One region of the Psychrobacillus sp. Z16_25 genome, then DNA from elsewhere that is predicted to be linked to it. Evidence: riboswitches for the same ligand, from Rfam matches in the RefSeq annotation. Region 1 holds a riboswitch; the other holds the start of a gene.
The links. Region 1 has a riboswitch for thiamine pyrophosphate ahead of AC1VU3_RS17055 (YkoF family thiamine/hydroxymethylpyrimidine-binding protein). Riboswitches for the same ligand answer to the same signal wherever they lie in the genome.
Positions count from the first base shown of each region.

Region 2: it holds a riboswitch for thiamine pyrophosphate, as region 1 does, so the genes downstream of both, thiT (energy-coupled thiamine transporter ThiT) here and AC1VU3_RS17055 (YkoF family thiamine/hydroxymethylpyrimidine-binding protein) in region 1, are expected to answer to the same signal.

Region 1 covers NZ_JBXEOV010000029.1:9,048-21,346, forward strand. The annotation lists gene AC1VU3_RS17040 (DUF4179 domain-containing protein) at 1-826, shown strand, start outside; gene hpaB (4-hydroxyphenylacetate 3-monooxygenase, oxygenase component) at 1,197-2,630, opposite strand; gene AC1VU3_RS17050 (SDR family oxidoreductase) at 2,740-3,621, opposite strand; TPP riboswitch at 4,345-4,451, shown strand; gene AC1VU3_RS17055 (YkoF family thiamine/hydroxymethylpyrimidine-binding protein) at 4,529-5,110, shown strand; gene AC1VU3_RS17060 (short-chain dehydrogenase) at 5,465-6,013, opposite strand; gene AC1VU3_RS17065 (serine hydrolase) at 6,382-7,644, opposite strand; gene AC1VU3_RS17070 (hypothetical protein) at 7,657-7,959, opposite strand; gene AC1VU3_RS17075 (helix-turn-helix transcriptional regulator) at 7,962-8,183, opposite strand; gene AC1VU3_RS17080 (DUF1697 domain-containing protein) at 8,315-8,815, shown strand; gene AC1VU3_RS17085 (VOC family protein) at 8,906-9,274, shown strand; gene AC1VU3_RS17090 (VOC family protein) at 9,322-10,080, opposite strand; gene AC1VU3_RS17095 (efflux RND transporter permease subunit) at 10,226-12,299, opposite strand, start outside.
Region 2 covers NZ_JBXEOV010000013.1:49,807-62,105, forward strand. The annotation lists gene AC1VU3_RS13290 (beta-class carbonic anhydrase) at 1-517, shown strand, start outside; gene AC1VU3_RS13295 (GNAT family N-acetyltransferase) at 650-1,207, opposite strand; gene AC1VU3_RS13300 (M3 family oligoendopeptidase) at 1,213-3,015, opposite strand; gene AC1VU3_RS13305 (tryptophan-rich sensory protein) at 3,179-3,904, shown strand; gene map (type I methionyl aminopeptidase) at 3,956-4,705, opposite strand; gene thiT (energy-coupled thiamine transporter ThiT) at 4,795-5,367, opposite strand; TPP riboswitch at 5,430-5,522, opposite strand; gene AC1VU3_RS13320 (M20 family metallopeptidase) at 5,622-6,686, shown strand; gene AC1VU3_RS13325 (magnetosome magnetite crystal formation protein family) at 6,741-7,064, shown strand; gene AC1VU3_RS13330 (SGNH/GDSL hydrolase family protein) at 7,368-8,228, opposite strand; gene AC1VU3_RS13335 (aminopeptidase) at 8,242-9,471, opposite strand; gene AC1VU3_RS13340 (DEAD/DEAH box helicase) at 9,473-10,627, opposite strand; gene AC1VU3_RS13345 (Fur-regulated basic protein FbpA) at 10,728-10,895, opposite strand; gene AC1VU3_RS13350 (VanZ family protein) at 10,931-11,530, opposite strand; gene AC1VU3_RS13355 (HAD family hydrolase) at 11,674-12,299, shown strand, end outside.

The sequences.
Region 1 (12,299 bases):
TCAGCTTCAAATGTACAGGTTCACTGGATTTTTAACTGATTCTCAGGCAAGCAGCGGAGTATATGACCCAGATAATCAGGTGGGTCAAGCTACCTTTGAGGCAGTCAGTCCGTTTGCTAAAGAGCTCACTCTTGAAATGCGTTATAAAAATCATGATTATTCGCTTACCATTTCATACGATGCAGATAAGGCGATGCCGACTACATTGAAAAAATCTATCGGACAAAAAATAGATTTCGATTTCGGCACATTAAACTTCAAAAAAATTATTGCAACAAACGCTTCTACTGTTATCACCGCTACACTCGACTTTCATACGGATCGGAATATAAATGCGGAAACAATGGGGATACAATTACTTGCAGATGGGATAGAGGTTCCGATAATCCAAGGAGGAAATAGCAGGTCTATGTTTGGTCCTTATGATGTAGAGCTACTCTACGAGACCATTCCTGTTGGCACCGAACAGTTAGAGATAGTGTTAGATACCTTTAATGGCTATGAAAAAGTAAACCAGCAAATTCCTATAGAGGTTGACCGCTATACGGTAGGAGACAAGTGGCTCGAGATTCAGAGCATAGAACAGGATGAAAAAGAGACACGCATAACAATCGCTTCTGATTTTCAAGTACTATTAGATGAGGTTAACTTACACACAATAAATGGAGATGTTCCTCTTCAGACCACCGGAGATTTCAATGACCAATCGGAGAAATGGATTCGCACACTGTACTTCTCTTCGGGCGACGAAGCTCTCTCACTAGAAATCGGTGGCTTGTACTATCTAAAAACCTATGGAGAAAAAATCCAGATAAATTTAAATTAGGGTGTTAGTGTTTACTCACAGGAATCCCATCTTATTTTTAGAGGGTAGGCTTTCTGCGTTAATTTATGTATCAAAATCTACTTCTAGTAGGAAACACTATTGGTTCGTAGCAGCATCGGCGACTCCTGCGGGAGAGGGAGACTGGTGAGACACAGCAGCGGCACGCGTTAGCGTTCGGCTGTGACTCACCGCTCCCCCGCGGAAAGCGTCCGATGCAGCGGAGAACCAGAGGTCGATAAATTAAGAGAAAGAATCTAAACTTGATGCTGACTTGCCTTGGGGAGGGAAAACTAAAAACGTCACATCGTGTGACAACGTTTTCTTGACCAACATCCTGTTGGCCTCCGACTCAGCGAAGAACCAGAGGTCATCATTTCAACAAAACATTTATTTTCTCCACATACTGCTGCTTGTCGTAAAGTCTATATAGCAATCCACTAACACGTACAGGATCCCCAAAAAAGAAGCGTTCATAATGTGTTTGTCGTGTACCAAAGGGGCTCATTGTCAAATCCCAAGCTAATCGGAAAAGCTTCACTCGCTCCTCCGCATCTGCCCCTCTAGCTTGTAAATATTGCTCTAAATCTTTCTTAATTGGCGATTGAAAGTCTGCTTCTTTAGGAATAGACATCATTCCGCTGGCACCTAGCTGTTGAATAATTTCTGTAAATCTCGGATAGATTTTTGGATAAATAGTTATTGCCGCATGTAAAGAAGCACGGTCAGGCTCCATATAACCCCATTCGTTCAGCTTCGCCTCTTGCTCTGATTGCAAAAGAAGTGCCTTTAACGTCTCTAATCCCACAATAATTTCCGTTACCTTCTCTTGGACATGCTGATATTCTTCGATTTGAATGGTTTGAACAATTTTTTGAGCAATTCCTAATAGAAGTTCTGTCTTTACAATTTGTCTAGTAATGACTTGATGAATCCCAAAAGGCTGAAAGGAACTACGAACCATAAACTCACCGGCAACCATTTGATTATCATAGAAAAAAACTCTTTCCCAAGGCACCAGCACATTATCGAACACTACGATCGTATCCATTTCCTCAAACCTACTACTTAAGGGATAATCAAAAGCGGAACCGTTGCTTGCAAAGGATTCTCTACAAATAAAACGAAGTCCCTTTGTATTACTCGGAATTGCGAAGGAATAACCCTTTCCATCTTCTAGTACATGCCCACTGGATAGGACAAAAATTTCATCCGTTATCCCACCTTGTGTCGCCAGTAACCGAGCCCCCTTAATAATCAACCCATCTTCATTTTCTTCCACCACTCTCGCACTAATCGGCTCCTCTGCTTCATCCAAATAATTACTAGAGCGATTCACCTGCGGATCAATAAAGGTGTGAGTTAGGGAACAATCATTTTCTCTTGCATATTCATAGTAGCTTCGTAAATTTTCTGGAAAGCAATCTAGCTTTCCCTCTAAAAAACCAGCCGAGGATGCAAAGGCTGTCAGAACAGTATTCATATAGTCAGGACTCCGCCCCATCAGTCCATTGGTATGAGATGCCCATTCCCTAATCATTTTGCGCCTCTTCACTAGGTCTTCCTTGGTCCGTGGTTCCAAAAAGGATATACCAACTGGATCTCCGGTAGTTGGAGAAGGGTATGTTAGTAACTCTTTTTTCTGAGCATCATGCTGCAAATCATATAAGGCAGCCTGGCTCTTCATTACTCCGCTGAATGCCGGATGCTCTGATATCTTCCCTGTTATTTGCTTTCCTTCTAGCCAAACCTCAATTCCCATCCCATCAATACGGTCTATATACTGCTGACCTGTAATTACCCCCATATTTTCACTCCCAATTGTCATTAACCTATCTAACTATTTTATTAATAAGGGCGTTTGTTGGTGACCATCTTCTAGACTTTCTATGTAAGCAGCCCATTAAAGGGCCAACTCAAGCAAATACCTGACCGCCATTCACATGGAGTGTTTGACCTGTGACAAAACGGGAGTCGTCAGAAGCTAGATAAACAAAAGATGGGGCTACCTCAAAGGGCTGACCTTGACGCTGCATAGGGTTTCCCGCCTTGGTCACCTCATCCTCTGAAAAGCTTGCTGGAATAAGTGGCGTCCATATTTTCCCTGGAGCTATAGCATTTACCCGAATTCCTTGATCCACTAAGCTTTTAGCCAACGCTCTAGTAAATCCAACATTCGCTCCCTTTGTAGCTGTATATTCAATGAGTAATGGATGACCATCAAAGGCAACTACCGAGGCAGTGTTTATAATGGAACTTCCCGGCTTTAAGTGCGGAAGAGCTGCACGAGTGGTATAAAAATGGGAATAAATATTTACTTTAAATGTATCGTCAAACTGCTCATCACTAATATCAAGCAAGCTGTTTTGCTGAAATTGGATTCCAACATGGTTACACAACACATCTAGTCGATTAAATTCTTTGATGGTCGCATCCACTATATACTTACAATGCTCCTTGTCTCGCAAGTCTCCAGGGATAAGTAAGCACCGTTGCCCTACTTCCTGTATTCTCTTTCGAGTTCGATAAGCATCCTCATGCTCATCTAAATAAGCAATCGCTACATCTGCTCCTTCCTTCGCAAATGCGATTGCAGCCGCCGCTCCCATACCACTGTCCCCTCCAGTAATGAGCGCAACTTTCCCTTCTAACTTACCGGTACCAACATAATGTGGGTTTTCAATGATTGGTTTGGGGTCCATCAGACTTTCAAAGCCTGGCTGCCGGAGCTGTCTCTGCTCCGGGACGGTAATTGGCACTTCCTCGTATTTAGTAATTTTCCCGTAGTTCGGATGCATCGGGTAACTTTTCTTTGGGTTGTATGATTGTGACAAATGAAACCTCCTTTTTTTATATCGTATGATATTCACCCAGGAGAGGTGTCGCTTTAGAGAATGAGAGAATAGAGTAATAAAAAATACGAAGGAGCCTCTATGATGAACCCAGTTATTATCCACCCTCAGGTCCAAATGCTATTAACCAATTACTCTAACCAAAAAGTACCGGTGTATTATAGTGTAAATGCCCAGCCTTTTCTGCTTCCCCAAATAGGAAAGCGACCACCTTTTTATACAAACCCGGTATATGAACCTTTTTATCCGTTGATTTAGAGGGAAAGTGTTACTGATTTATGGTGTCGGTCCCTAGAACACAATGATAAATTGGAATCAATTTTCGTTACATGTAATAATCAGCGGCTTACTTGCGGTAACTTCATTCATACTTGCGCAAGTGACTTGGTTTCTTGCGCTTGACTGCCCGTTACTGGCGAAATGATAAGAAAGATTTGCGAACTAGCCTGAAAATGTAATGGGGTAAAGGAAAGACTGATACAAGTGAAGGACTTCTCCGCCCTAACAAGTGGGAGATGTCGAGGCTGATTACTCCTACCTCACAATCTCCTATTTGCCCTCTAGGGAAAGACGTAACTTTCCTATTTTTTAAATTTTGACAAAATAAGCACTTGAACATTTTTCCAACTTTCTTTATACTGAGGGCAACATAAGAAAACTACATACCGATTTCTGCACTAGGGGTGCCCAATATTGGCTGTGATGTGAGCTTCTGCTCCGATCCCTTATTACTCGATCAGGATAATGCCTGCGTGAGGAAGTGCGGTGACTTTCCTTCATTTTTCATAGGAATAGTGGCTGCATCTTCACGGATGTAGCTTTTTTTATGGAAAAATAAAAGGAGGTTTTCAAAATGGAATGTGGATTAAGTCCAATCGTTGGATTTCGCTTTTCTCTTCACCCAATGACAAATGATTTTGTTTCCGTGATTAAAGGGGCGCTGGAGCAAACGGATACGTCAAATGTATGGATGCATACAGATGATGTGTCAACTGTCATAAGAGGAAAACAGGTGCATGTGTTTAACGTGGCAAAGGCTATAACGCTTCACGCCGCTAAAACAGGGGAACATATCGCACTCTCTGGTACTTTCTCTGCGGGCTGCCCAGGGGATTCTGCTGGAGATGTTTATTTAGATAAAGGAGATGACATAACAAATACAGATGACACGAAGCAATACGTATCCTCTCAATTTGCACTTTACCCGATGAACAATCCAAACTACATGGAAGTCATTTATCGAGAAATCGAGCGGGCAAAAGAGTTTGGGGTATATAACGAGTCCATGCATTATGCTAGTGGTATTCACGGAGATATTCATGATGTATTTACTTTCTATGAGGAGACTTTTTCAAAGGCTCGTTCAGAGGAGCACAAGCACTTAGTAATGACAGTATCTATGAGCATTAACAGTCCTTCGCACGGGGGTAAATAGGATGCTAAAGTCTTGGAAGTTAAAAGAAGTCGTCTTAATGTCTGTATTTTGCTTTTCTGGATAGGAATTCTTCTCATTCAATTAATCTTTAGTAAAGTGTCATGGAAAAAATGGCCGCTATTCATAATCCCATTCTTCATTACCTCCTTCGGCTATTTTCGGACAACGCTTGTCTTAGCCAAAGCTAAATCAGGGGCTGTAAGAAAGGCTAAAAGAGTGGGATTTGCGATGGAGGCTAGGGTAACTTCTGTTACTCGTATTAATTATCAGCTGTTTGAGCGCTTGGTGGTTACCGGTTTAAAGATTTTAGGAAAAGGACAGTCGAGCATATATCAGATTTCTCGACTGTCCTTCTTATGGTCGTTTCTCCCAAGGCTCTATTTGGCCAATTGTAAGCTTTGGTACTTTTTCTTGAATCGCTTTCACTACCCCATTTGATATCTCATCATGTGTTAGCCATCGGGAAAATTCTTTTTCTATTATGAAGCCTAGCTGAATTTGATGATAGGAACAATGATCTTTTACAAGTATCTCTTTTTTTATTTCTTCTAGGTTCGTACTGCTTCCTAGCACATGAAACATCTCCCACTTACCACAAGACTCATTTACAACCTCGTTAATAGTAGAGAGTGTTTCTTTTGCATGCGAATGAATCCAAGCCACTACTAACTCAATCGGACCATTTTTCTCTATCGTTTCAGCGACTTGTTTTCTTAACTCCCCAATGTTTTGATAATCTCCAAATAGAGGAGTAAATTGTGTAGGATTCGATGCTTTGTTTAGCAATTGTCTCATCTTCTCTGGATTTCTTCCCACTACAGAAACTTGATAGTCCTGCCTTTCCAACCATAGACAGACTTTACGAAGCATACCGGTTCCACCAACCACTAATGCATGTCTCATTTGTTTCACCTCTACTAAATTGTAGTTAGAAGTAACTGTATCTTCTATTGGTCAAAAGAATGAACACTGCTAGTGAAGCCCTTCAGAATATGCAGGAGGTGGCCCAGCCATATCTATAATCACATAGGAGGATCCAACTATAAAATATATAGGTCGTGTGAATGAACTCATCCCAATAAAGCGAGCAGACTAAATACCAACCGCCAGGCTAATGATGCAAAAATTGAACAAAAATTCGGGCGAAAAAAGCTATTTTGCTGAACCCACTCAATTAGTGAAAGCACTGTATAGAAAGCAATAAAATCCTTCGTATTTATTAATTATTCGATATTAATGAAGTACCTAAAATACATATTAAACAGCGTTTTTTACAATTCTAATTCATACCCCTCGATAATATTTAACAAAAAGGAGTCTATATTATTCGTTAAAAGTAATCGATTCCACCAATTTAAATCATCCATCAGTAGAACTACCTCCATTCGCTCTCCATCCTTATTCTGGATATACATCGCCTGGTTTAATACAAAGGCAGTAGACCCACCTTTGGCACCCATATGGGTAAAGCGCTCCTTATTCCCTTCATTTTCTAAAGGCCATTCCAGCAGCTCTCTCATTATAGAAGAAACCTTAGTTGGGTATTCATCTCTAGATATAGAAGCTAGTAGCTTTCCGTACGCGCTAGCTGAGGAGCCTATTAAATGATCAGACCAAACCCTTTGAGCCTTTAATGAAATATTGGAGATATCTCCATAGCTCTTCCCATCACGAAGCATGTCTTCACTTAATTTAGTAGCGAGAGTCCGATACTCTTCGTATGATAGCTTTTTTAACTCTTCCTCTAAGTTATCCTTCACTAAGTCCTCTTGCTGTAAATAAGGTCCAATTGCGAGTGCCCCTACAATTGGGTAGACTGGTTCGTGGGGTTGAACTCCTAACTCCACCATTCTTGCATTGATTGCCTCTATCGTTAACAAATGCATTAGATAGTCTGTATTTGCATTAGAGCTATATTGAATCATCCCCTCAGCAACCTCATGAAGTGTTACTTCCTTTTTATTAGAAAGCTGTGCCTTCCAATTCTCATGGGCCCCTCCATCTGTTCCAGCAATATATAGCCTGTCTAACTCTTCCAAAGAAACCATCTGCTTCGGGTCTAGGTTTCCTTCCTCCACCTGAAATGCATATTCAAGCGCGATCACTATTTTTACTGTGCTCGCTAGTGGCCTGACAGTATCAGCGTTATATTCAATAATTGGCTCTCCACCCTTTGATACATATAAGGAACTGCTTTCCGGATGCTTTTGTAGATGTTTCTGTACATATTCCGGATTATCACGAAAGACCCAATATAGTGTCCCTACAACAATCACTAATATAGAACCGTATACAAGAAGCATTTTTTTCGTATACGTATTTTTGTCTATCAAGATTGTGAGGATAATTAAAAGAATTACTCCAAATATATAGTTTAGCTGATAGAAAAGAACTCCAATAACTAATGCCGCAACCCCGATTAAGTTGATAACGGCTTTTACTACTTCAGTTTTTGTTCTTTTAGCACTATCAAGCAGCGGTAAGATTGTGAAAACTACAAATAGGCCAATGCCAACGATCATGTATATATTCACTTGATCAGCCTCCTAGTATTTTCTTTTTAGAATCGTAATCGAAATAGCATGAAGAATCATGAGTCCTGTCAACAAAAACCATATAGCTCTTTTGTACGTTTCATAATCCATCGGTTGAATATAATCATGAAATAGTTCAATAAACAACCAACCTAGCGGCACTAACGGAAAGATGATACTATATGATTTGTGCGCAATAGCATGACCTCGCTCATCCTTTCCCTCACTTCCCAATTCAAATTTCAACGTAAGAAAAACAGATGCAAAAAATATGATTACATATAAGATGACAAACCCCTTTATTAGTAAATCCATGTTCATTCTCCCTCCAGCTTATATTGGAAAACATCGTTTATATCCACTTCAAACAATAACGCCAGCTCAAACGCTAGCTTTAAAGATGGATTGTATTTATTTTTTTCTAAGGAGATAATCGTCTGTCTACTCACTCCTAGTTGATCCGCCACCTCCTTTTGAGACAACCCCTTTTCAGCTCTTAGCACCGTTATTCTGTTACTTAAAATTCTCTTTGATTCCATATATGACCACCTCTAACAAGAGAGTAACTTATTTTTTACATAAAGTAAACTATTTTTTACATTTTGTATAAAATATATTACCTTTATTATTTTCCAAATTATCGTTATCCTTACAATAGGAGGGGATTTATATGGGATTTGTCGCTTTGTTAAGAGGCATTAATTTAGGAAAACTGAACAAGGTGGATATGAAATCATTAAAGGAACTATTTATAGAGCTGGGCTATCAGGATGTTCGCACATATATCCAGACGGGAAATGTACTTTTCTCAAATAAAGAATATGATATACAAGCATTAGAAGAAGAACTGCTTAAAAAATATGGATTTGAAATCCCAGTAGTTATTCGAACAAAAGAGGAGCTTCAACAGATCAGCTTGCATCCAATATTTGAAAAGGAGCAAACCTACGTAATGATGCTGAAGGAGGAAATAAACGAAGAACAGCAAGAGCTGCTAGACAAATTAGTCGAAGAGGAGTTTGCAGTTATTGCGAATAAAAATATTGTCATTCATTACCACAAAAACTACCATCAAACGAAATTTACGAATAATTACTTTGAGAAAAAATTAAGCATGCCATCAACAGCTAGAAATAAAAATACGGTTCGGAAGCTTATTTCGATGATGTAATAAGTTTATCAAATGGAAATCTATAATAATTATAAATTTTTCAAATAACCTCCTTTGTCATATGATGTAAATACAAAGGGGGTTACACGTATGTCTTTTACATTTAAACGAATTGACCATGTTCAACTAGCTGCACCAAGGGGCTCAGAAGACCAAGCTCGTGCATTTTTTGTAGGAGTTCTCGGATTAACAGAGATCGAGAAGCCTGCAAGCTTAAAGAAAAAAGGTGGAGTTTGGTTTCAACTTGCTAATTATCAGATTCACATCGGCATTGAGGAGCCTTTTCTTCCAGCAAGAAAAGCACACCCTGCATTTGAAATAGAAAACCTTGAAGGTCTCAAAGATCACCTGACCAAGCACCAGATAGATTTTATCGAAGACTACGACTTACCTGGGGCAAATAGAATTTACTTGGCGGATCCTTTTGGGAATCGTTTAGAGATCCTGGAATGGAAGTAGTAACAAAAAAGGAATGGCAGGAACTAATTGGAGCCTGCCATTGCCCTTTATTGTATCAACCCAGAATTTTTTATTTGGAGATTATGAATGTCCACTACCTTATTTGCATAGTCCTTGTTTCGACATTCTAAGATTACTTCCACTTTATAAGAGGGTGACTGAATAAAACGGATTGATTGTCTACCTAAGTTAATTTTAAGCTGCTCCTTATTTTCTTCTAAGTCATCGAACAAGGCATAGATGATTTTCTTATCACTGTCTGTTAATTCTCCGTAAATGACTACCTCCGATATCCCTTGGATATGATTGTCACGACTGTTCGGCACCATATATTGCGTCATAAAGTTTTTGGCCTTCTCATCATTTAGCTGCTGCAGGAAAAATTGGAAAGGAACCCCTTTAAACATTGGTAAATAAGCATTACGCCAGGGCATTGTTTTACTAAAAAGGTTAAAGAACCATCGAAATTTTAGTGGCTCTGGTGGTGTCACAGGAATGTTATGACTAATTAACCTTTGATAAGTATCATCTATATCCTCAACCTCCAATGCAAAGCCAATTAACCCTCTATGCCCCTCGTGATACTTACCTGTCCACTCCTTTACCCATCCACCACCATCTTGCGTCTTTATATGTACTAACTCAAAATACTCCTGACCAATCCAGATGTTAGATACCTTAAATCCCTTTGCCCCTTTCCCCCATTTAGGCTTGTACGGAAGCCCAGCCACATGAACAGAGTTGATATATTGCTCCTCTTCTTGTACATATTTATCAACATTAAGAACCAAATGATCAATCTTCAATTTTACACCTCTCCAGACCCAAATTTTCAAATAAATGTTAATGATAGTTTTATTTTATCATAGATAACTTACTCTCCAGAACAAAATAAAAACTTCTTTCTCCACATATAAAAAGCCTGCAGGGTTGACCCTGCAGGCTTTCTAATTAGTTATCTTGTACTTCGTTACGTTTTTTCTTGAACATTTTTGATAGTACTTCATATACGATTGGCACGACGATTAGCGTTAATAATGTCGAACTTGCTAGACCGCCGATTACGGTGATTCCTAATCCTTTAGAGACTAGCCCACTTCCGCCTGAACCAAATGCCAGTGGTAGCAATGCTCCAATTGTTGCAATTGCTGTCATCAGGATTGGACGTAGACGCGTTGCACCAGCTTCAAGAATCGCTTCACGCATAGTCATACCATCGCGTTCCATATGGATGATTCTGTCTACCAATACGATTGCGTTTGTTACAACGATACCAATCAACATGAGGAGACCCATCATAACTGGTACGGAAATTGTTTCTCCTGCAATTAGAAGACCTACGAATGATCCAATTACTGCGAATGGTAAAGAGAATAGAATTGCGAATGGCGCTACCCCTTCACCAAATGTTACTACAAGGATGAAGTATACAATTGCGATAGCTGCTAGCATTGCTACTCCAAGCTGAGTAAACGTTTCTTCCATATCAGCTGTAACACCAGCAACGCCGATTGTTACGCCTTTTGGTAAATCTAACTTATCAATTGCTTCATCTACCTCTGAAGAAGCCTTCGAAATATCGTCTCCGATGATAGTACCTGAAACAGTTGCATAATACTCTCCACCACTACGAGCAAGTGTATTTAGTGTTGTGCCCTCTTCCACTGTTACTAACTCAGATAGCTTCATCGTTGTACCTAATGCAGTAGGCACTTCTTGAGCTAGCATTTCATCAATAGATTTTGGTACCTCAACATCTTTATGCTGTACGATAACTTCTACTGTGTTACCGTCTTTTTCAAGTGTAGTTAATACTTCTTTTGTATTGTTTTGATTTAACATCATGACAATCTGACCTGTTGTTAAACCATACTGAAGCAGCTCATCCTGCTCTACTTTGAATGTATATTCTACATAGCTTTCTTCTGCACTTGATGAAACTTTTTCAAGTCCATCGTTTTCACTCATTACTTTTTCTACCATTCCAACAGCTTCATAAAGCTTATCTAAATCTTCACTGTAGAATGTATAGCTCAGCTCGTTAGACGACATACCTGTTGAGAAGTTTTGGCTCTTCCACTCACCAGATTGCCCAATATTGAATACATATTCCTCAATTTCTGAACGAACCTCTGGGAAGTTTTCCATCTCTGGATCAAAGGTTATGAACATTAATGCTCCGCCTGATCCTCCACCCATCATAGAAGCCATCGGATCCGAGCTTTCTGAATCATTGATCGACACCTGAAGGATGTCTATATCTGTTCGCTGTAACAATTCTTCTTCTACTGCAGCCACATTTTTCTCTGTGTCTTCAGCAAGTTCTCCTGCTTCTGGTGTATAAGTTAAATACATAACCTTCTCTTCTTCACTACCTAAGAAGCTAAAGCCGATTAACGGTGTTAACATCAAGCTTCCTACTAATAAAGCAATAGAAACTAAAGAAGTAATAATCTTATGATTTAGAGTCCATTCAAGGATTCTCTTATACCAGCCAGACATTTTTCCTTGCTCTTTATGAGAGCTTTCTGTTTTCTCACCATATAGCTTTTTCTTGAATAAGAAGTGAGAAAGCGCCGGAACGATTGTGATAGCGACAATTAATGATGCTCCAAGAGCAAAAGTCATTGTCAATGCAAACGGTAAGAATAATTCCCCAACCATTCCACCTACAAAAATCAACGGAGCAAATACTGCTACTGTTACTAATGTAGAAGAAAGGATAGGCTTGAACATTTCAATCGTAGCTTCACGAATTAAGGCACGACCTGTTAGCTTCTCGCTCTTCAGATGCAGGCGACGATAAATATTTTCCACTACAACAATCGAGTCATCAATTACCCGACCTATCGCAACCGTAACCGCACCTAATGTCATAATGTTTAACGTAATATCTAACCAGTTCAATAGCAACAATGCCATAAAGATAGAAACTGGTATCGAAACAATCGAAATAATAGTAGATTTGAAATCACGTAAGAATAATAGAATGATTAAAACAGCTATTAAACCACCAAAAAGCGCC
Region 2 (12,299 bases), on a different contig from region 1:
GCAGTACGAACCGTTTGTTACAACAAAATTTCCGGATAAACGAATTGTTATCCTTACCTGTATGGATACTCGATTAGTAGAGTTGTTGCCCAAATCAATGAATTTAAAAAATGGGGACATTAAAATCGTAAAAAGTGCAGGTGCAGTGATCAACCACCCATTTGGTGGAATTATGCGAAGCCTGATGGTTGCCGTATATGCTCTTCAAGCGGATGAGGTTTATGTAATTGGACATTACGATTGTGGAATGAACTCCGTTGAGCCTGAAAAGGTGATGAGAGAGATGGAGAACCGTGGTATTGATCCGAAAACCTTCGAAGTGCTTAAGTACTCAGGTGTAGATATACATAAGTGGCTTGAAGGCTTTTCTAATGTAGAAGAAAGTGTATTAAATAGCGTAAAAATGATTCGAAATCATCCGCTCATGGTACCAAATGTTCCAGTTCATGGACTAATAATTGATCCAACTACTGGGCGATTAGACTTGATATCTGACGGAAACATCGACAAAAAGTAAAATATTTCCCGGGAAATCGACATTTCCCCTGGTATAAAGAGAGCACTTACGATTCTATCTTTCCGAGTAATCGTGATGTGCTCTCTTCCATTTTCCATATCTGATTATTCTGGCTCTCTTTACGTAGGTAAATTATCTACCTATAATATATTCTTCACGAAGCGACGAATACATATAATGATCCTCCCACTTACCATTTATAAAGAGAAGCTTACGAAGTAACCCCTCTCTAAGGAAAAGGTTATTCTCTAGTACCTTGATAGAACCAAAATTTCTAGGCGATACATATGCCTCAATACGATTCAGATGTACATTTTCAAAGCCAAATGATTTAACTAGCTTTACGGCCTCAGTCGCTATCCCTTTACCAATAAACCCTTGGTCCACTGAATAACCTATCAAGCCACTTGAAAATGGCATGCGTTTAAGGCTATACAAAGATACGCTCCCAATCATCCTATCCGTCTTATGCTCAAATATACCAAAACTAAACTCTCTCTTCTCCTGCATCAGCATTAAAGATTCTCTAATTTTTTCTCTCTGTACTGAGGAAGTATAGTACTCATCTTGATGTAAAGGTTCAAAGACAGACCAATAAAATTTATTGTCGTATACTAAATTAGCAAGGCTTGAGGCGTCCTTAATAGTTAAGGTCCTTAAATAACATGTAGTTCCATCTAAATAAATCAATAATTTCACCCTTCGGCATTAGTTAATTGCAAAAACTCCTGGACATCCTGAATGCAAAGGTTAATCCCCTTCATCCAAAAGGACTCTTGTGTAATATCTTCTCCCAAGTGCTTCATCGCTAAATCTTCTACAGTCATTACTGCAGTATCTTGCAGTAATGCAATATACTTTTCTTCAAAGCCAGTCCCCTCACTTTTCGCTTTCGCATAGATGCTTAAAGAGAATAAGTATCCAAAAGTATAAGGGAAATTATAGAACGGTACTCCCGTAATATAAAAATGTAGCTTAGATGCCCAAAAATGAGGGTGAGCAGTATCAAGAGCATGACCATAAGCTTCTCGTTGTGCTTCTTCCATCAGTTCATTTAACCTTGCTGCAGAGACTATCCCATTTTTACGCTCTTCATAAAATCTAGTTTCAAAAAGGAATCGAGCGTGGATATTCATGAAAAAGGCTACGCTACGTTGAATTTTATCCTCAAGCAGAGCGATTTTCTCTTCTTTCGTACGTGCTTCTTTAACTGCCGCATCAGAAACAATCATCTCTGCAAATGTAGAAGCAGTTTCAGCAACTCCCATTGCATATCTACGATTTAGCCAATGTACAGGTTTTAAAGCATATGAATGGAAAGCATGTCCTAATTCATGAGCTAAGGTTGAAACATTAGACATTGACCCGCTATATGTCATAAAAATACGTGACTCTTCTGAAACAGGCATTCCTGTACAAAAACCACCCGGTCGCTTATTAGGGCGATCTTCTGCTTCAATCCAACGATTTTCAAATGCATGTCTTGCAAAGGCTTCTAGCTTAGGACCAAACTCTTTGAAATGCTTTAATATAAATTCCGCACCCTCTTGGTAGCTCATAGTTTGAGTAGAAGAACTTATTGGTGCATCTAAATTGTACCAATGCATGCTCTCTTCTCCAAGCATATCTGATTTTCTTTTTAAATAATCAACAAATGGCTTTTTATTTTTCGCAATTGCTCCCCACATTGCATCCAATGTTTCCTGCTTCATACGATTAATTTCTAATGGTTCTTGAAGGACAGAATCCCAGCCCCTCTTTTCATAAGTTGCTAAGCGAAATCCTGCCAGGTGATTAAGAGTCTTTGCAAAGATTTCTTCCTTCTCTTCCCAAGAGCTTTCCAAAACTTCATGTGCCTCTTTCCTAACATCCTTGTTTTGATGGGAGCTTAAATTATTTGCTTGGCCAACCGATAAGAGCTCTTCTTTCCCGTCATTTGTGAGCTTAATCTTCATGTCTCCCACCAGCATATTGTACAGTTGACCCCATGCATGGTATCCATCCACTTCTAATTTTGTGATTAAGTCCTCTTCTTTTTCAGACAACGCTTTCTTTGCTTTTTCTCTCCACTCGTTCAAAACAAAATAAAAAGGAGATAGCTCCTCCGTTTGTAACAATTGCTCCCAAACTGTATCCTCAACCTTACTATAAGATTGTTGGATAGAAAGCATGATAGAAGACAATTTTGCATATAATGCACTAGTTTCTCCTTGTAAAAGAGCCGCTTGTTTATCTCTCGTATCCTGTGCAAGGAAGCAAGAGATAACAGCACTAGCTTGAGACAAATGAATGGCTATATCCTTTAGCTCTTCAATAGTATTACGCATAAGTTGGACATCCTGTATCGAGGAAGGGATTTCATAGCGAGCTGTTTCTCTTTCGAAAACTACTAAGCTTTCCTTTACTTTGTCTAGATGTGCTCTTAATTCTGGAGACTTACTTCCACCTGGAAAAAAGCAGTCAAGATCCCAGACATTTGAATAGTCTTGTTTTATCATCTAAATATTCCCCCTATTTTAAATATTTACATCATTTGTATTATATCATTGTTTTAAAGCATTCCTGTTGATTATTCGTTTTTTTGTCACATAATTCCCATAATTGAATTTGTCGTTCATATATTTCGAAGGTATACTTATTAGATAGAAGGAGGGGGGTTGTATGATTAAAATTATCCTTTTGGTAATTGGCTATATTGCTGTGATCTCAATCAATATATTAGCCAACACACTTCCTATTAATGGGCAAACCACTGGGGCTATTTCTGCTAGAATTCCTGCGCTATTCACTCCTGCTAATTATGTATTTTCTATTTGGATATTTATATACATTTTATTGGCCTTTTGGATATGGAATATCATTAAAGAATATCGCAACGGAGAAAGAGTTCCTTTAACGAGAGTAGCTTTGTTTCTAGCAACCTGCATATTTAATATTTCTTGGATTTACTTATGGCATTATGAAAAATTCAGCTATTCATTAGTCACAAATATCGCTTTACTTTGGTCCCTTTTCTTACTCTACTTAAGCTATTCAACAGAAGAAAAGAACTGGAAGAGTAGATTACCGATTTCTATCTATTTAGGGTGGATCTTTGTAGCCAATTTTGCAAACCTTGATTATGTGTTAACCTACTATGAGTTTAGTGGCTTTGGTATGACTAACTCCCTTTGGGTGGTTATTTTTCTAACCATTGCAACTGCTATTGCCCTTCATTTCCGTTATCATTTTAATGACCGCGCAATTATACTTGTATTTATTTGGGCATTTATAGGCATAGCTTTCCGCCATATGTTTAATGAGTTACTAATATCTACAGCTTCGCTATTTTTAAGTGCTGTGTTAATATTTGGTATTTTCTTTATAAAAAAAACGTCTGCGAAATAATATTTCGCAGACGTTTTTCTATACTCAACTTTGTTTCCAAGAAATCTAAGATTAATCTAATTTTGTTAGAATAATTGGTGTATCTTTTGTCACGATGATCGTGTGCTCGATTTGAGCCACTAGCGATTTATCTGGAGTAACAAACGTCCAACCATCGCCAGATTCCACGATATGCTCTGCCTTTTCGGAGATGAATGGCTCTACTGCTAAAACCATCCCCTCTTTCAGAATAGTTGGATCCCATGCATCATAATAATTTAGTACATGCTGTGGCGCTTCATGAAGCGATTTACCAATTCCGTGACCAGTTAGGTTCATAATAACCGTTAATCCATTATCTTTCGCTTCTCTAGCCACTGCTTTACCTATTTGATTTAATCTAGATCCAGCCTTTACCTTCGTCATTGCACGATTAAAAGCACTTTCAGCTACCTTACAAAGCTTTTCCTTACTTTCATACCCCTCGCCAACTACGAAAGAAATACCTGTATCAGCAAAATATCCATTATAAGAACCAGAAACATCTATGTTTACCAGGTCGCCTTCTTGGATTACCTTTGAGCCTGGAATACCATGGGCAACCTCTTCATTTACACTGATGCAAGTAAAACCAGGAAAGTCATATTCACCCACTGGGCCTGACACAGCACCTTTTTCTTCAAACATTCTTCCTGCAATTTCGTCAAGCTCTTTTGTGGTTACACCTGGCTTTGTTGCAGCCTTCATCGCTTCTCGTATTTCAGCAACTATTTGGCCAATTTTTTTTAAAGCTTGTAAATCTTCATTTGTTTGTACAATCATCTTAACAAGATCCCTTCTCCTACTAGATGCTTCTATTTATATACATCTAATATGATTATAACTGTACAAATATCATACCATATTTCACGTTATTTAGGCAGTATAAGGCGTGGAGCCTTTACGAATAGAGAAGAACATATAATAGCTGCTAATAGGAAAACAGGAATCATATAGGTTGCATTATAGCCCAGTGAATAGAGAATGACATTCCCCTCTGCAAACTCACCAAAGAATAGTATGCCAGATATTACATGAGCAAGATAACGGAGAAAAGAAGCAAGAAGTGCACCTAAGGTTACCACTAATATCATTTGTTTTTTGTCCTGTCGTTCCAGTGCCGTCAAGAAAGAGCCCCTAAATAGTCCTGCAAACCCTGCAACCATATACGCCAAGAAATAATCCATAATTACCTGTATAACAACAATCTCAAAGGATAATGGTGCGGTAGAAATTCTTCCTGTTGCCACCTGTAAAAGTCCAACTAAAAACCCAGTAACTAAGCCTGCTACAATCCCTCTACGAAAAGCAATTAGTATAATTGGAACGAGCACAAAAGAAACGTCTCCTCCTTGTGGCATTCCGAACCCAATCATATCCAACACATAACCTAACGCAGCAAAAATAGCAATCTCCACTAACAATACAACACGAGTATTCTTCATGATCTCTCCCCTTTTTAACCACAAAAAAAACGCCGTGGGACAGAGCCAGACACCGCGCGATTGTCAGATTCTATCCACATCCCTACGCAAGCATGAACTTACAGGTTCAAAGGGTACTATCTCAGCCGCTTAAAGCGACGCCCCCTGTGGTTTCGATTTTTATTATATTCGAGTTCATTTTAATGGAAGAAGTTAGATAATGCAAGCCTTGGGGTAAAATAATAGATAAGTAATATTGGAGAGGGAGTGATAGCTTGATTCAGTTACTAATGGATTTGATAAGAATTAAAAGCGACACAATCGAGGGAGCTAATGAGGCACTTATCTTCTGTAAGGATTGGCTAGAAGAGCGTGGAGTTACTTGTACCACCTATGAATTAGATTCCAAGCTAATGCTCCTGGCAGAATTAGGCACAGGAGAAGAATGTATTGTATGGAACGGGCACATTGACGTAGTGCCAGGAAATATCGAGCAGTTTACTCCTTATATACTGGGAGATCAGCTTTTTGGTAGAGGAGCTGCTGATATGAAGGCTGGAGTTGCAGCGATGATGGAAGCATTTTGTAGATTAGCTCAAAGTCAAGAACAATTGACGAAACGAGTACAGCTCCATATTGCCACAGATGAAGAAAAGGGTGGAAAGACCTCCAAGCACATAGTTGAGCAAGGGCACTTTGGAGATTTCGTTATTTGTGGGGAGCCTACTAACTTGAACATCGGCCTTCAAGCAAAGGGGATTCTTCAATGGGACTTTATCGTGAAAGGAAAATCAGCGCACGGAAGTAGACCTTGGGAAGGGATAAATGCCATTGAAAAAGCAATGGAATTAGATCAAGAGCTACGTAAATGTTCCTTTATGACGGCTAGTAATGCTTATTATGATTATCCATCTCTAAATTTGGCAAAAATAGAGGCAGGAGAAAGATACAATATGGTTCCTGATAAATGCGTTATTAGTTATTCTCTGCGCTTTGTACCTGGGCAAGATATAGAAGCAATTACCGAAGAGATAAGAGAACTAATAGCAAAGTATCCAGGAAGCGAGGTTGTATTGCAAGGCAAATCCCCTGCTATCACGAACAAAGAGGATAACAAGTATATCCAAACGCTACAATCTATTGCAAACCACTTAAGAGACAAACCAACCGTTTTATTTGGACAGCACGGTGCAGCGGACACAAGATATTATGCGGCTAAAGGAGCAGGGGCAATTGAGTACGGACCGATAGGAGGAGATTGGCACGGTGATAAGGAATGGGTATCCATCGAGTCTGTCGAAACCTATAAAGACATCCTTGTCTCTTTTGCATTACAGTGAAACCAAAACTCCTGTAAACACGTATAGTAGTTAACCTATCTAAAGGAGACCTTTATGGAAACAAACAAAATTTTAAGTTCTCTGTCTTATTTTTCTATTCTTTTTGCTCCTTTTCTATTACCTATCATCGTCTATTTCATTTCAGAGGATAGAGAGGTAAAATACCATGCGAAAAGATCTCTAATATCACATATTTTCCCTGTCATTCTAACTGTCATCCTATTTTTTTCACTTTTTTTAAATATATTCTCTATACCAGCTGATGGAACTTCATTGGGTCCGATTGTATTACCTATTATTCTTATGCTCCTCTACATGCTTGTTTATGGTATCCTTCTGATTTGGAACATTGTACAAGGTATTAAGGTTCTCCGTTAAATGTTTATGGAAAACAGGGTTGGGGAATAAAAAAATATAGACAAAATAAGGAGCGGATAGCATGAAAATAAAATCTCTCATAAAGACTGCGATGAAATGGGGACCTGTAGTGTATCCCATAATCCGAAAAGTAATGAAAGCAAAGAAACCAGTAAGGTAGGTTACATGTAACCAGTTCAAGTGGATTAGAAAAAGTCAGTAATCTCCATTACAGGGAACACATAAGAAAATTAATAGAGGGTGGACCAGGAAGTTACTCCTGACCACCCTCTATTTTCATCGGTAAACTAATACAGCTTGAAATCATGTGTAAGCTTTTAATTCAGTTAAAGAGAGATAACCGTTCATTGTACTCTTGGTCACTCCCTCCTCTGTACTCCGTTGTCTAGCCTGTATGATTTCTTCAAACGTCAGTGGATTAGGCTTTGGCAGCTCTGTTTTCACTACTGAAAGACGTTGATCATATTGGGTGAAAAAGGTGTTAGCCATTATGCGATACCCCTCCATGCTTGGATGGACATCCGATGCATTAGTCACTAACTCTTTCTCTTTTCCCTTGAATGCTTCTTCTACCGGCACATATTTCGCTCCGACTTTTTCAGCCTGACTACGTAAAATTTGGTTAAGGACAGATAACTCTTCTTTTAGCCCAACCTTTTGTTTCTCGCTAACATGTGGATAGGCATCATAATAACCCATTATATAGATATCCGCCTTAGGAGCAAGCTCTTTCAATTCATGTATTATTTTCTCAAGGTTCTTTCGGACTCCATTTAGGGCAAAGTCTGCAGGTATCTGTTGATATGCAACAGTTCCTGATTTCACTTGTACTAGCCTTAATAAATCGTTTGCTCCAGCAGATACTGTGACGAGAGTGGCATTTTTTAATAGCTTCGCGGCTTCTTCGGTTTGGATACTTTCCATTACTTGAGAGGTGGTATACCCCGGAAAGCTTAACGCTTTAGAAAAATAAGAAAGGCGACCAGCACGTTGAAGCTCTTGCGCTATTAAATCTGTATAACCGGCATCGATTGCCTGATTTGGCGTTTGTCCGGCTGCGAGCGAGTCACCTATAGCAATATATACTTCTTTTCCTTTTGCTTCTACTGGTACAGCAGTAAAAAGTAATGCAATTAAAATGACTAGATTTAGCCAGCTCTTCACCACACTCAGCTCCTTAAAATGCCCATGTTCCCTTTCGGAAAATAGGCTCCTCTGTTCCATCAGGCAGCTCTCCTATTATATCCATTTCAGCGCTTCCGACCATGAAATCCTCATGGACGATAGATGTGTTAATCCCTAGCTCTTTCAGCTCTTCTTCACTTAATCCCTTTGCCCCTTCTACACAGGTTGGGTACGCTTCTCCAATCGCAAAGTGATTAGATGCATTTTCATCAAATAGCGTATTGTAAAACAGTACATTAGAGGCAGATATAGGTGATTCATGGGGCACTAACGCAATTTCACCTAAATATTTTGCTCCATCATCTGTTTGTATTAGTTCTTTTAGCAAGTTTTCACCTTGCTTCGCCTCTACCTTCGTAATAGCCCCATTTTCAAAGGTCAGCCTAAAGCCATCAATCATGTTCCCTTGGTAAATAAAAGGCTTGGTGTTACTAACGTAGCCGTTTACGCCGGTCTTAAGAGGAGCAGTAAATACTTCCTCCGTTGGCATATTTGCGATAAAGGAAGTACCCTTTGCATTTTTACTTGCGCCTGAAATCCATAAGTGATCCTTTGGTAGTTCAACCACTATGTCTGTTCCGCTAGCTACGTAATGTAGTTTTTTATAACGTTTTTCATTTAACATAGCAGCACGTTTCTCTAGATTATGAATATGTTCCTGCCATTTTTGAACAGCTGTTCCTTCTCCGACACGAACAACTTGAAAAATTAACTCCCATAAAGCCTCCATTTGTTTCTCTGGCTCTAAATCTGGGAATACCTTTTCTGCCCACTTTGGAGAAGGCATCGCTACAATTGACCATGTAATCTCATCATTCATTACGGCCTTTCGGTAGTTAACCAAAGCTTCTCCGCCCGCTTTTTGGTATTTAGAGATTCTTTCAATTGCCACTCCCTCTAATAAGTCGGGATTATCCGCATCAATCCATAGAATAGCCCCATTGTTTCTTACCAGCTCTTCTCGTTGTACTTTGATCCATTCAGGATAAGCAGAAAACGCCTCGTCGGGTGCTAAATCGTAGAACATTCTAGTTGTAGGCTCGTCTGTGTAACTAACATCTACTCGTATCGCACCAGCCTCATATGCTTTTCTTACAATTAGTCTAGTCAGCTCAAGAGTCTCGGTTGTGGTATTAATTAGAAGTGGCTGCCCCTTTTGAATGTTTAATCCTACCCTAACAATCAATTCGGCATATTCTTCTAATTTTTCTTGAAATGTCATCTTACCTTTTCCCCTTTTTGTTCACCATTTTGGAGGAGCCCTCCACTAAATTCCCACGATACCAAACCTTTTGTACTGGCTTGCTAGGGAGTCCCTTTGTCCATTTCTTATATGTTTTTTCATCCGGATACGATAAGAGCGTTAATACTTCCCCATCGTTCCCTGCTCTTCCAGTTCGTCCGGATCGGTGTAAATATTGCTCGATTGAATGTGGCACGTCTACGTGTATAACATGTGTCAATCCGGAGATGTCCAAACCTCTAGCAGCAACATCAGTAGCAATCATGATGTTCACTTTTCCATTTTTAAAATCATCTAACGCTTTCTTTCTTTCCTCTTTTTTCATCTCTGAATGTAACGCTACAATAGGAGCATCACGATAAGATAGCTTCGCATCCTTCATTTGAAGCTGGTCTAAGCTATTCACAAACGCCAAGCCTTTCATATCTTTCATATGAGAAAGTCTTCTTAAAAATTCTGTTTTTTCTCGTTGCTCTACTTTCACGAAACTATGAACAACATCACCTTGAGCAGGAATGTCCTCTTTAGAGATACTTATTCGAACAGGATCTTTCATCATTCTTTCTGCAACTAATTCTATTTCTTCCGTAATCGTGGCCGACGTGACGACAATTTGTCTCTCAACAGTTGCTTCGATTAATGATTTCACTGTTGTTCGATGATCTCTACTTAGAAGCTGATCGCCTTCATCTAACACAATCATACGTACCTCATGCATTTTCAGCTTCTTCACTCTCATTAATTCCTGTAATCTACCCGGTGTCCCTACGACAATATGCGGCTTCTTCTTTAAGGCATCTATTTGTCTGTTTATATTTGCTCCACCAATTAACTGCGCTACCGTAACCTCAGAACCTGAAGCCCACTCTCTTAGCACTTCTATAATTTGCATCCCTAATTCCTGAGATGGGACCATAATAAGCCCCTGCGTCTGCTTCTTGGAAGGATCCACCTTTTGTAATAAAGGCAGGACATAGGCAAGCGTCTTCCCTGTCCCAGTTGGAGATTCTGCTACTATATCAGAGCCATCCAGCATAGGAGGGATTAACTCAGTTTGTATTGGCATTTCAAAAGAAAAATTAGCTTTCTTCCATTTCGCCTGTAAATGTTCATTTAATTGATCTATCACTGTCAAATTTCTCTCCACCTAAATTGTATTTATACTCAAGTGTACCACATTTCCAATCGAAATCAGATATATTAGATATTCTATGCAATATAAAAAAGTGCACTCCTTAGAATGCACTTTTTCGTTCATTTTCCACTAAATATTTTTTCGTCAGCTCATATAGATTTAATTCATATAATTGTCTTCCATCAGCTTTATATATACCGTGATTTACTAAATCCTCTATCATGAAATCTCTTTTTTCCTCTATTTTAGAATCTTTCTTTATCATCATTTGTCTCTCTCCTTACATTCTCATGCAAGAAATATTTACCCGTTACCTTCTTTGTATAAACTTCTATCCCGTAGTTTTTTAAAGAGTCGAGTAAAAGCAGGATACTTATACTTCAATATCCGGTAAATGATAAAGCCCACTAGCGCACCTAATGAATTTAACCAGAGATCGTCTACGTCACTACTTCTATGCTGCGGCAACTGCATTATTTCTATAGCCAAAGAAATGCTTAGACCAATGAAAACTGTAAATAGACCATTTTCTAGTTTTGTAAATAGGAGAGGTAACAGAAAACCTAAAGGAACAAATAGAATGATGTTCCCTAAAAAATTTATATAGAAGGGCTCCCAGAATCTAAGATAAATAATAGCATTATACGTTTCCCTAAAAACACGAAAAAACTCGAGATTTACATGCTCAATGGAAGGCTCTGTCAAACCGTTCTTAGGCAGGATCGTTTGAGAGAACAACCCAATCATCACTAAAACGAGAATAAAAATGCCCATTTCATGTAGCCATTCCCGCCATTCAAAGCCCCTCTTTTTCCATCTAAGTAGTCTCCAGATTAAAACTAAAGGAAGTGCAATTAATATAAAAAATAGCATATCATCTAAATAATTTATAATCACTTGCATGTTTTTTTCACTCCCACCTATATAACGATTTTAGTAGAAGGGTGGTTCGCTATCAATCATAACATTGAAAATTAGAATTTTCTGCTGATTTTCTTTCTTTTCTACGGTAAAGTTATTAGAAAGAGAATGACGGAGGCGAACAAATGAAAGCTTTGTTTTTTGATTTAGATGATACGTTGCTATGGGATAAGAAAAGTGTGGAGACCGCCTTTCTAAAAACATGCAACTATGCTGCCAGCAAGACAGGAATGGAGGCTAGTTGTTTAGAAAAAGCTGTAAGAGAAGAAGCAGAACGATTATATGATACATATGAAACTCGTCCATTCACTAAAATGATTGGCATTAATCCCTTTGAAGGTCTGTGGGGAACCTTTGATGACCCAGGGGAAGACTTTCAAAAAATGAAGGCTCTTATCAAAGACTATCAAGTGGATACTTGGACTGGAGGATTAAGAAAATTAGGTATAGAAGACGAGAAACTAGGAATGGAGCTTGCCGCATATTTTCCGGTTATGCGAAAAGAAAGTCCCTTTGTATATGAAGACACCTTTGAAATTTTAGCATACTTAAAAGGAAAGTATACGTTACTTCTTATGACAAACGGCTCTCCAAGCCTTCAAAACAAGAAGCTTTCTATCACGCCAGAAATCGCGCCTTACTTTGACCACATCGTAATCTCAGGCGCTTTCGGCAAAGGCAAACCAGACCCCTCCATCTTTATGCATGCGTTAGAGCTAGCCTCTGTTTCTAAGGAGGAAGCGCTAATGAT